DNA from 2 places in the Spirosoma luteolum genome. Region 2 is predicted to be linked to the other one. Evidence: riboswitches for the same ligand, from Rfam matches in the RefSeq annotation. Region 2 holds a riboswitch; the other holds the start of a gene.
The links. Region 2 has a riboswitch for thiamine pyrophosphate ahead of ACYVAC_RS16890 (TonB-dependent receptor). Riboswitches for the same ligand answer to the same signal wherever they lie in the genome.
Positions count from the first base shown of each region.

Region 1: linked by a shared signal. The riboswitch ahead of thiS (sulfur carrier protein ThiS) and the one ahead of ACYVAC_RS16890 (TonB-dependent receptor) in region 2 are both predicted to bind thiamine pyrophosphate.

Region 1 covers NZ_BAAGZE010000006.1:313,536-319,422, reverse strand. Annotated here, with positions in the region: gene ACYVAC_RS11920 (adenosylcobinamide-GDP ribazoletransferase) at 1-578, opposite strand, end outside; gene cobT (nicotinate-nucleotide--dimethylbenzimidazole phosphoribosyltransferase) at 665-1,663, opposite strand; gene ACYVAC_RS11910 (DUF421 domain-containing protein) at 1,786-2,280, shown strand; gene ACYVAC_RS11905 (autorepressor SdpR family transcription factor) at 2,404-2,718, shown strand; gene ACYVAC_RS11900 (SdpI family protein) at 2,734-3,399, shown strand; gene ACYVAC_RS11895 (alpha/beta hydrolase family protein) at 3,448-4,437, shown strand; TPP riboswitch at 4,540-4,637, shown strand; gene thiS (sulfur carrier protein ThiS) at 4,731-4,934, shown strand; gene thiC (phosphomethylpyrimidine synthase ThiC) at 4,937-5,887, shown strand, end outside.
Region 2 covers NZ_BAAGZE010000018.1:77,560-83,446, reverse strand. Annotated here, with positions in the region: gene serS (serine--tRNA ligase) at 1-813, opposite strand, end outside; gene ACYVAC_RS16910 (aspartate kinase) at 858-2,189, opposite strand; gene ribH (6,7-dimethyl-8-ribityllumazine synthase) at 2,313-2,813, opposite strand; gene ACYVAC_RS16900 (tetratricopeptide repeat protein) at 2,888-3,583, opposite strand; gene ACYVAC_RS16895 (DUF4926 domain-containing protein) at 3,674-3,898, opposite strand; TPP riboswitch at 3,978-4,076, shown strand; gene ACYVAC_RS16890 (TonB-dependent receptor) at 4,138-5,887, shown strand, end outside.

The DNA of each region.
Region 1 (5,887 bases), on a different contig from region 2:
GCCAGCCCGAACAGGGCGGCCACGGCCAGCTGTCCGCCCGTGATGCCCTGCGCAATGGGTTTGGCCTTGCTGTCGGCGTCTTCGCGGGCGTAGGGCAGCGCCCGGATCACCGATGCGGCCGTGAAGCGACTCAGGCTGTGCCCCACCACGTATTTAAGGGCGGCAGCCCAGCCAAAGGCTTCGACGGTCAGCATCGACTGCAGCGCAACCACCTTGACGGCCAGCAGCAGCCCCAGCCCGATGGTGCCGTAGGTACCCAGCCGGCTGTCTTTCATAATGGTCAGAATCTGCTCCTTCGACCAGCCGCCCCCGAACCCGTCGCAGACGTCGGCAAAGCCATCTTCGTGGAAAGCGCCCGTGGCCCAGACCGTAGCCGCCACGCTCAGCAGCACGGGCAGGTAGCCGGGTGGGAACAGTAGGGTGCCCAGCCAGTAGGTGCCGGCGCCGATGGCCCCCACGATCCAGCCGATAAGCGGAAAAAACTGGGTCGACCGGTTGAGTGCGTCGGCCGAGTGGTCGATCGATTTGGGCACCGGCAGGCGCGTATAAAACATCAGGGCGGTAAAAAACAAGCGCATAGCGAAGCAGAAAGGCGGCACTCGGCCACCGTGAACAGCAACGACTGGCCACAAACCAGTCGCCTAAAAATCCCCGGACCGGGGTACTAAACCCGCTGCAGCACGTCCATGTCGGCCATCTCGTTGAGCATGGCCACGGCCGCCGTAACGAGGGGGTAGGCCAGCGCACAGCCGGTGCCTTCGCCCAGCCGCATGCCCAGCCGGAGCAGGGGTGTGGCCTGCAGGTAGTCGAGCAGCAGCCGGTGCCCTGCTTCGTCGGACAGGTGGCAGAAAACACAGTGGTCGCGCACGGCGGGGTTGATCGCCAGGGCCACCAGCAGCGCCGACGTGGCAATGAACCCGTCGATCAGAATAACCATCCCGTTGTCGGCCGCCTGCAGCATACCGCCGGCCATGGCCGCCAGTTCGAGGCCACCCATAGCCGCCAGCACCGCCAGCGGGTCGGTCAGGTGCGCATACTGATCGGCGACCTCGTGCAGCAGCGCCTGCTTGCGGGCCAGGCCCGCGTCGTCGAGGCCGGTGCCCCGCCCGATGCACTGGTCCAGAGGCAGCCCCGTAAAGCGATGCATCAGCAGGGAGGCAGCCGAGGTATTGCCGATACCCATTTCGCCGAAGCCCACCACGTTGCAGTCGCGGTACTGAATGCCGTTGACCAGCGTCCGGCCGGCGTCGAGGGCAGCCGCGCACTCGTCGGCCGTCATGGCGGGCTCGTGGCGCATGTTGCGGGTGCCGGCGCGGACTTTAAACTTGACGAGTGTTTCGGTATTCTGCTCGAAGGTGCCGTCGACACCCACGTCGCAGACCAGCAGGGTAAGGCCGTTCTGGCGGCAGAACACGTTGATGGCGGCTCCCCCGGCCACGAAATTCTGCACCATGCCGTAGGTGATACTGGCCGGATAGGCGCTGATGCCTTCGGCAGCCAGACCGTGGTCGGCGGCAAAAACCAGCAGGTGGGGGTTGCGCAGGACCGGCGTTTCGGTTTGCTGAATGAGGGCCAGCTGGAGCGCCAGCGTTTCGAGCTGACCCAGAGCACCCAGGGGTTTTGTTTTGTTGTCGATGCGGTGACGTACGCGTTCTGTAAGCATAAGCAGGGCTGCCCGGACAGGGCCACCCGGTCGAAAAAATAGCGTGGCGGCCCAATGGCAGACGCAAAAGAAAACCCAACGCGCCGAAATCAGTTCACACCCCCAGATAAACGCGCCGAAAAATGGACAAACTACTGGGAGTGGATTGGGAAACGATGTTTGTACCGAGCAGCTCGGTGGCCGAAATGCTTATCCGGGGATCGCTGACCTACTGGTTCTGCTTTCTCTACATCCGGTTTTTCCGGCGCAGCTCGGGGCAGCTCATGATCAGTGATATTTTGCTTATCACGCTTATTTCCGACGCGGCCCAGAATGCCATGGCCGGCACCTACGAGTCGGTAACGGAAGGGGTGGTGCTGGTGGGTACGCTGGTAGGCTGGGATTATGCCCTCAACTGGCTGGGGTATCGATCGATGTTCGTTAACCGGATTAGCACGCCCGAGCCCGCCCTGCTGGTGCACAACGGGGTGCTGCAGCGCCAGACCATGAAGCGCGAACTGATTTCGGAGGAGGAACTGCTGGGGTTGCTGCGTATCAATGGTATCGACGACCCGGCCGACGTAAAAACCTGCTACCTCGAAGGCAGCGGCAGCGTCAGCGTGGTGCCTAAAAAGTAAGGGAGTAACGGGTGGGCGGCCGGCAGCAGACCGCCCACCCGCCGGCCGAACCGTTTGTATATAGTTAGATGATTGTCTAAATAACTAAACGAATATTTCATCCGTCAACCAATTCGGCCCGCTATGAACCTGCTTTTCAAGGCCCTGAACGATCCGACCCGCCGGGCCATCCTCGAGCTGCTGCGCGGGGGCGACCGCAATGCCGGCGATATTGCCGACTGTTTTGCCATGTCGAAACCCAGCATTTCGCACCACCTCGACCTGCTGAAACAGGCCGGCCTGGTCGACTCCCTCAAGCAGGGGCAGTTTGTGGTCTACACCCTCAATACCACCGTGCTCGACGAACTGCTGGGCTGGCTGCTGAGCCTGCAGCCATCAACCGCCCCGGTGCCTGCCCCCGAACCATCGACTACCAGCGCTCCATCCGAAACGATCTAAATCCCCCTGTCAACCATGAACAAGAAAACTAGTGCCGACGAATACCTGATGGCTATTCCCTGGATACTGTCGCTGACCTATATAGCCCTGGTGTGGCACCAGATACCCGATCGGCTCGCTACCCACTTCGATCTGACTGGCCAGCCCAATGGCTGGATGGGTAAGCCCGGCCTGCTGCTGACCTCGCTGGCGCTGGGTGTATTCGTGTACGGGTTGCTGCGCACAACTGCCCGCCCGTCGCTGCCTGCGGCAAAGCGGCACCTGCTCGATCGGTTGCGGTTTGTGGTCAATCTGTTTATGGCGGCCCTGCCGGCCGGACTGTTCTATATGGCTACCGGTACCGACCAACTGGCCACCGGCAACGTAACCATCATGGCCCTGACAGGGCTGTTTATTGCGGCCGTGGGCAACTACACCATTTCCATCAAACCGAATCCGTATGTGGGGGTGCGCACACCCTGGACCCTGCGCAGCGAGCGCGTCTGGATGCGGTCGAACCGGCTGGGTGGCCGGCTGATGGTAGCGGGGGGCCTGTTGAGCAGTGTGCTGGCCCTGCTGGTGCCGGCGCCCTACATGATCGGCGCGGTGGTGACTATGGTGCTTATAACGGCGCTCATTCCCGTGGTGTATTCCTACGTGTATTACCGGCAGGAGCAGGCCGGACAGCTAACCGACCAATAGCCAGTGCGATCAATCCGCTTTCCTGCCACCCGCCATTTTTTTATGCGTATGCGACCTGTTCTACCACTATTTATGCTGCTGCTGGGGCTATTGCCCGCGGCCAGTGCCCAGACCGAAGAGCCCATGTCGGCCCGCATCAGCGAACCGGCCGGCATCGACTTTACGCTCGATGGCACCCTTACGCTGCCGAACGGCACCAAAGGCCCCGTGCCGGTAGTGCTGCTCATTGCCGGCTCGGGCCCGACCGACCGCGATGGCAACAGCCCCGTACCCCTCGGTACGCTGGGTACGGTGAAGGGGGCTCCGTTCCGGATGCTGGCCGACAGCCTGGCACGGCTGGGGATTGCCGTGGCCCGCTACGACAAACGCTACGCCGGTGCCAAACAGCTGGCGGGCAGTGCGCGGCTGCCCATCAGGGATTTCCGGTTCGATTACTACGTCAGCGATGCGCTGGGCTTCATCCGGCAGCTGCAGGCCGACAGGCGCTTTTCGCGGGTCATCGTAGCCGGCCACAGCGAAGGGTCGCTCGTGGGTATGCTGGCGGCCAAACGGGCCGGGGTGCCGGCCTACATCTCGCTCTCGGGCGCGGGGCGCAGCATTGCCGAAGTACTGAAAACCCAGTATGGTGGGCTGCCCGAGGCCCAGCGGCAGCGCGTCTGGGCCGACCTCGATTCGCTGCGGGCGGGTCTGCCGGTGCGCCAGCCGGAGCCGGTGGCCATGGCCGTACTGCAACCGTCGACCCAGCCGCTGATGATGTCGTGGATGCGCTATGACCCGGCCGCCGAACTGCGGGGCTTCAGGGGAAAGGTGCTGCTGGTCAACGGTGAGCGCGACATGCAGGTGGGTGTCGATGAAGCGAAGGCCCTCAAAGCCGCCCGCCCCGACGCCCTGCTGCTGCTCTTTCCGGGCATGACCCATATGCTCAAAAACGTCGACGGTACCGACCAGCTGGCCAACCTGCAAACCTACGTCCGGCCCGATCTGCCGCTGACGCCCGGGCTGGCCACGGCCATGGCCCGCTTTATCAACGCCCGCTGACCGATCCCACGAAAAGCCCGACTGCGCTGCAGCGGGCTTTTTTGTGGCGTTTACTTTTTTGGCGTTCTAAAAAACGGTTACCTTTACCGCTGCTTACTTCAAGCCAGACTTTAGGGGTGTTCGCTTTCGGGCGGGCTGAGATGATACCCTTTGAACCTGAACAGGATAATGCCTGCGAAGGGAAAAGTGATCCGGCTGACCAGCCTGTACCGGCGCGCCCCTGGCGTTTGTCGAGTCGGGTCGGCGCTGTTCTTCCCCTGCTGTTTGGCCTAACCAAAACCGGTTGCCAAACCATGCTCATTCAACTCAATTCACAACCCGTCGACTGTCCGCCCGCCGGCACCCTGCTGGCCCTGCTCGACAGTCTCGGTCTTGCCGACCGCAACGGCACGGCCGTGGCCTGCAACGACCGCATTGTGCCCCGCAGCCGCTGGGCACAGACCCAGCTGGCCGAAAACGATTCGATCACGCTTATTCAGGCCACGCAGGGAGGATAGCCATGAGCCAGTCATCGAAACCAACGCCCGTGGCTGAGCCCATCAGCCGCCAGCCACTGACCGGCTCGCGCAAAATCTACGTGCCCGGTCAGCTACACGCCATTCAGGTCGCCATGCGCGAAATCAGGGTTTCCGATACCGTGAGTCAGGTCGGCGGTCGTACGGTACGCACGCCCAACCCGCCCGTCACTGTCTACGACACCAGTGGCCCCTACACCGACCCGGACGTGACCATCGATCTCAAAAAAGGGTTGCCGCGCCTGCGCGAGGCCTGGATTCGCGACCGGGCCGACGTGGAAGAACTGCCCGGTCTGTCGTCGGCCTACGGGCAGCAGCGGCAGGCCGATCCGGGACTCGATGCGCTGCGGTTCGAGCACATCCGGCCGCCCCTGCGGGCGCGGGCCGGCCAGACCGTGACCCAGCTGCACTATGCCCGGCGCGGTATCATCACGCCCGAGATGGAGTATATCGCCATTCGCGAAAACCAGCGCATCGATGCCCTGCCGGCTACCGACCCGCTCCGGCAGCAGCACCCCGGCAACAGCTTCGGCGCCCATACGCCAGCCAACCGTATCACGCCCGAGTTTGTGCGGCAGGAGGTGGCCGCCGGGCGGGCCATTATCCCGGCCAACATCAACCACCCCGAAAGCGAGCCCATGATTATCGGGCGCAACTTCCTGGTCAAGATCAACACCAACATCGGCAACTCGGTGGTTACGTCGGGCATCGACGAAGAAGTCGAGAAAGCCGTGTGGAGCTGCCGGTGGGGGGGCGATACGCTGATGGATCTCTCGACGGGCAAAAACATTCACGAAACCCGCGAATGGATTATCCGCAACTGCCCCGTTCCGGTGGGTACCGTACCGATCTACCAGGCCCTCGAAAAAGTAAACGGAAAAGCCGAAAACCTGAGCTGGGAGCTGTTTCGCGACACGCTGATCGAGCAGGCCGAG
Region 2 (5,887 bases):
GCGCCGGAAACAGGGCGTGTAACCCACATTCCGGACGGGCAACTGCTGCTCGGTCAGGATAACATCGCGGTACAGGTTGGTGATGGGCACCTCGGCTGTCGGAATCATGTACAGCTTCTCCTCGCCAATGTAGTACATCTGCCCTTCTTTGTCGGGCAGCTGCCCCGTTGCGTAGCCCGATTCTTCGTTGACGACGATTGGGGGCTGCACTTCCATGTAGCCCGCGGCCAGAGCCTCGTCGAGGAAGAAGTTGATGAGGGCCCGCTGAATCCGGGCGCCTTTGCCTTTGTACACGGGGAAACCCGCGCCGGTAATCTTGACGCCCAGTTCAAAATCGATCATCGGCCCACCATCACCGCCGTATTTTTTGATCAGCTCCCAGTGAGGCTGGGCACCCGCGTACAGTTCGGGCTTCGATCCGTGTTCAAGCACGACCTCATTGTCGTCGGCCGAGCGGCCTTCGGGCACGCTGCTGTGGGGCAGGTTCGGAATCGTGAACAGCAGACTGTTGAGTTGCTGCTCGATGGCGCGCAGTGCCTCTTCGGCCGCTTTCGAGCGGTTTTTCAACTCGGCCGTCTCGGCTTTGGCTGCGTTGGCCTCGGCCTGCTGACCGGCTTTCATGAGCGCCCCGATTTCTTTGGCTTTGGCGTTCGACTGCGCCAGCGTATCATCGAGTTCACGCTGGGTATCGCGCCGTTGCTGATCGAGTGTCAGCACCTGATCGATCACGTCGGCGGCATTGGCAAAATTGCGCTTGCGCAGCCCGGCCAGCGTTTGTTCCTTGTTATCGCGTATGAACGAAAGTTGAAGCATAATAGATCACAATAAAAGTCGGTTGACGTGCTTTACGGGCCGATTCAGGCCGTAAACAGGCCATTGTTCAAGGCATTCAGGGCATCGGCTTTGTATTTGCCGTGTACCAGCAGCGACAGGTTGCTTTCGGTACCCCCGTACGACACCATTCGGATAGGGATGTTTTTCATGGCGTTGAATACCCGCACCGCCACGCCTTCGTTGTCGGCACTGAAATTACCCACAATGCAGATAATGGTCTGGTCGTAGTCGGGTTCCTCGAGCGTGCAGAACTGGCTCAGTTCATCCGAAATTTCCTGCAGCCGCTCGGTATTGTCGATCGTTACCGACACCGATACTTCCGAGGTGGCCAGCATATCGACCGGCGTTTTGTATTTCTCGAAAATCTCGAAAATCCGGCGCAGAAAGCCATAGGCATTCAGCATACGGGTCGAGTGAATGTACAGCGCCGTAATGCCATCTTTGGCCGCTACTGCCTTGAATACCGGGCCACCCTGGCTGTTGCCTTCGGCAATGAGCGTGCCGGGAGCCGCCGGTTCCATGGTATTTTTCAGCCGTACCGGTACGCCAAACATCCGGGCGGGCGTAATGGTCGACGGATGCAGGATCTTAGCCCCGAAATAGGCCAGCTCGGCGGCTTCATCGAACGTGAGCTCGCGCACCGGAAACGTATTCTTTACAATGCGGGGGTCGTTGTTGTGCATGCCGTCGATGTCGGTCCAGATCTGGATTTCATCGGCTTTGATAGCCCCCCCGATCAGTGAGGCCGTATAGTCGGACCCTCCACGCTTGAGGTTGTCGACCTCGCCCCGCGGGTTGCGGCAGATAAAGCCCTGCGTCACTACAATCTGTTTGTCGGCATGGGGTTCGAGCATGGCGGCCAGCTGTGTCTGCGTAAACGCGATTTCGGGCTCGTTGTCGGCATCGATCCGCATAAAATCGAGCGCGGGCAGCAGTGTCGACGCTACGCCTTCTTCTACCAGGTAAGCCTGAAACAGCTGGGTGCTCAGCAGTTCACCCTCGGCCACCAGTTCTTTTTCCTGCTTCAGCGTGAACGGCTTGATGCGGCCCAGCGAGCGGATAAATGAAAACTCAGTGTCGATGATTTGCTGCCCGGCGACCCGACCGGCCTCTGTCTTATACAGCTCACCGATAAAGCTATCGTAGTGGGCTTTTAGGGCATCGATACGGCTGTTGGCATCGGCATCGTTGTTGGCTTTCAGCGATTCGCCAATGGCCAGCAACGCGTTGGTCGAACCCGAGAGCGCCGACAGCACAACGATTTTCCGAACATTATCTTCCGTGATCAGGGTGCGGATCGACTGCATGCGTTCGGGTTTGCCAACCGAAGTCCCGCCAAATTTCCAGACTTGCATTGTATGAAAGCGAAAGAGTGAATGAATGAAAGAGCGATTTTCTGGCCGATGGGCACAGCGAATGGGTAAACAGCGATACCTGACGCCTGAAGCAGCTTTATAGTCTGTTCCCCCGCCTGGGCATTACAACCGGCTATACACCTGTTTTTGCAGGCCCAGCATTTTGATGGCCGTGATGGCAGCCTCGTCGCCTTTGTTGCCGTGGATACCACCCGCCCGGTCCATGGCCTGCTGCTGGGTATTGGGTGTCAGTACGCCAAAGATGACCGGCTTACCGGTTTTGAGACTCACATTGGTGAGGCCCTGCGCCACGGCATGGTTGATGTAATCGTTATGCTTGGTTTCGCCCTGAATGACGCAGCCAATGGCAATAACGGCATCAATGTCATCGCGCTGGGCAAACCACTGCGACGCCAGCGTAAGCTCATAGCTGCCCGGCACATTACCCCGAATGATGTGATCGGCCTGGGCGCCGTGGGTCAGGAGGGTCTGGTAAGCGCCTTCGTATAAGGCTTCGGTCACCTCCGTGTTCCACTCGGAAACAAGAATCGCAAACCGGCGGTGACTGATGTCGGGCAGGTTGCCGGTGGTGAATTCGCTGAGATTTTTGAGTTCGGATGCCATGGAATAGAGAATAAAAAAAGGACAAAACCCCGATTGGCTTTGTCCTTCTGCAGTATTGATAGGTTCAGATACGCTTACGACTCGCCAACGGTAGCTTCCAGCATCGATTTATACTTGCGGGCACTGGCAGCCTCCGACGACTGACCATACTTTTCGATGATCTGTTCGTAGGTACTGATGGCTTTGTCGGTTTGTTTAGCCTGTTCGTAGGCAATCGCCAGCTTGTTGAGGTAGCCGGGCGTAAAGTATTTGTTAGGCTTGTAGTCGGCAGCCTTCTGGTAGTAGTCGGCGGCTTCGTCGAAGCTCTTTTTCTCCATGTAGGCATCGCCGATCAGGGCGTAGGCACGCGCCTGCACCAGCAGATCCGACGAGCTGAAGGCTTTCAGGTGGTCGATCGCTTCGTCGTACTTGCCCGATTTGAGCAAGCCCATACCAGCGTAGAACTCGGCCAGGTTGCCCGCGGGGGTCGAGCCATAGTTGTCGGCTACGGCCAGCAGACCGGGCGTTTTGCCATCACCGTTCAGCGCCTTTTTCAGCGAGTCGGTTTCAACCTGGTAGATCGAGGGAAAAAGTTCAGCCTGAGCCGTTTCGTCCTGGCTGCTGATATAATACCGATAGCCGAAGTAGCCAACGACCGCCAGTACGATAGCACCCACGATACCGAGCACGATGGTGCGGTTCTGCTGGAAATAATCGCCTACTTCTTCAAATTTGCCTTCTAGTGCATCTGGATCTTCAAGAAAATCCAATCCGCCATTCTTTTTGCTCATTTGCTTGCAATTTGGAGTGCAAAAGTAGGAATATTTGCCATCGCTGAAAAGCGTAAGGCTCAAAACTTTACGCAGGCGTTTTTTCGCAGACTACTCGGCCAAATCGCGGACGGCCATGACTTCTGAGGAACGAACACTCCGGATTTGGTGGGGGAGCAGCGTTTCGACGGCTACAGCCTCACCCGTCAGCGTGACAAACTCTACTTCAAAGGCTTTTCCTTCGTTGTATACGGTTAAAATAGTGCCGACATCGCCAGCTTTCAAACGGCCTCCTTCGCTGTCTTCCTGGAGTACCACAAGGTCAAATTCCTGCATACGCTACGCTACTGATTCTCGGTTGAAAACGTAAAAATACGGGTCTTGTTATGTTAATTTTAGCTTAACTTTGCCCCGCTAATCTTCTAAGGGGTGCCTTAATACAACGGGCTGAGATTATACCCATTGAACCTGATCCGGGTAATGCCGGCGAAGGGAACTGGACTAGAACTGTACATTTTACTGGTTTTACCTAAAGGTAGGTTTGGCCCCTTTGCCTATCGTCATGCTTTTTCGTGATGAAAAAAACGACGTTTGGGCGGTTTTCCGGCTGCCTGTTTTGTATCGCTGTGCTGCTCGGTCTGTCGGCCGGATCGGCGCTGGCTCAGTTAGCATTGTCGGGGGTCGTGCGCGATGCCGACGGGGGTGGACCCCTGCCCGGAGCGGCCATTACGGTAGAGGGCTCCTTCGCGGGCACGTTCGCCGATGCCTCCGGTGCGTTCCGGCTCACAAGTCTTAAAGCAACGCCTTTGTCCCTGCGCATTTCGCTGCTGGGCTATCAGACCCAAACCCTCACCGCCAACCCGGCCCAGAGTAGTGCGCTCACCATACAGCTTCAGAAAGCCGCTGTAGCGGTCGACGAGGTGGTCGTCAGCGCAACCCGCGCTAACCAGAAGTCGGCCATCGCCTATACCGACGTGACCCGGCGCGACCTCGACAAGCTGAACCTGGGTCAGGACATTCCGCAACTGCTCAACTTTACCCCCTCGATTGTCACTACCTCCGACGCAGGCGCCGGGGTGGGCTACACCGGCATCCGGATCCGGGGCTCCGACGCGACCCGCGTGAACGTGACGCTCAACGGGATTCCGTACAACGATGCAGAGTCGCAGGGGACATTTTTTGTCAACCTGCCTGATTTTGCCTCGTCGGTTAGCACGGTGCAGATTCAACGGGGCGTGGGCACATCGACCAACGGGGCCGGTGCTTTCGGTGCCTCCCTCAACATCCAGACTACCAAACTTGAAAGCAAGCCATACGCCGAGACTAATTTGTCGGCGGGTTCGTTCGGCACCCGCAAAGTCAACGTGCTGGCGGGTACGGGACTGCTCAACAACCACTTTGTGCTCGATGCGCGCCTGTCGTCGATCTATTCCGATGGGTATGTCGACCGGGCCTTTTCCAAACTAAAGTCGTTCTACCTGTCGGGCGGCTACTATGGCGCCAAAAGCTTTGTCCGGCTCAACGTATTTTCGGGCGTCGAACAAACGTATCAGTCGTGGGGCGGTGTACCGGAGAGCCTGTTGCGTACCAACCGCACCTACAACGTGTACACCTACGATAATGAAACCGATAATTACCAGCAGGACAACTATCAGCTGATTACGTCGCACGAGCTGAGTCGTAACTGGCGGCTCAATCTGTCGGGTTTCTACACCAAAGGGCGGGGCTATTATGAGCAGTTTCGGCCCAACGACACGTACAGCAACTACGGGCTGCCCAATGTCGTGATCGGCGACTCGATTATCAGCCGCACCGATATTATCCGGCGCCGGTGGCTCGACAACGATTTCTACGGCACCGTGTTTTCGCTCGATTACAATGGTTTCGGGAAGCTGACAGCCAACATCGGCGGGGGCATCAACGAATACAAGGGGAAGCACTACGGTGAGCTGATCTGGGCCCGTGTGGCGGGGGCAACCGATATCCGGCAGCGCTACTACGACGATGATGCCACCAAGCAGGATGTAAACGTGTACGCCAAGGCTTTCTACCAGTTCACGCCCCGCCTGAACACCTTTGCCGATCTGCAGGTCCGTCGGGTCAACTACTCGTTTCTGGGTTTCAACAGCCAGCTCCAGAACACCCAGCAGGAAGCCAGCCTGACGTTTTTCAACCCCAAGGCCGGCCTGACTTACAGCATCGACGACCAGCATACGGTTTATGCCTCGGTTGGCGTAGGCAACCGCGAACCCAACCGCGATGACTATACCCAGTCGACTCCGACCAGCCGACCTAAATCGGAGCGGCTGATCGACTATGAAGCTG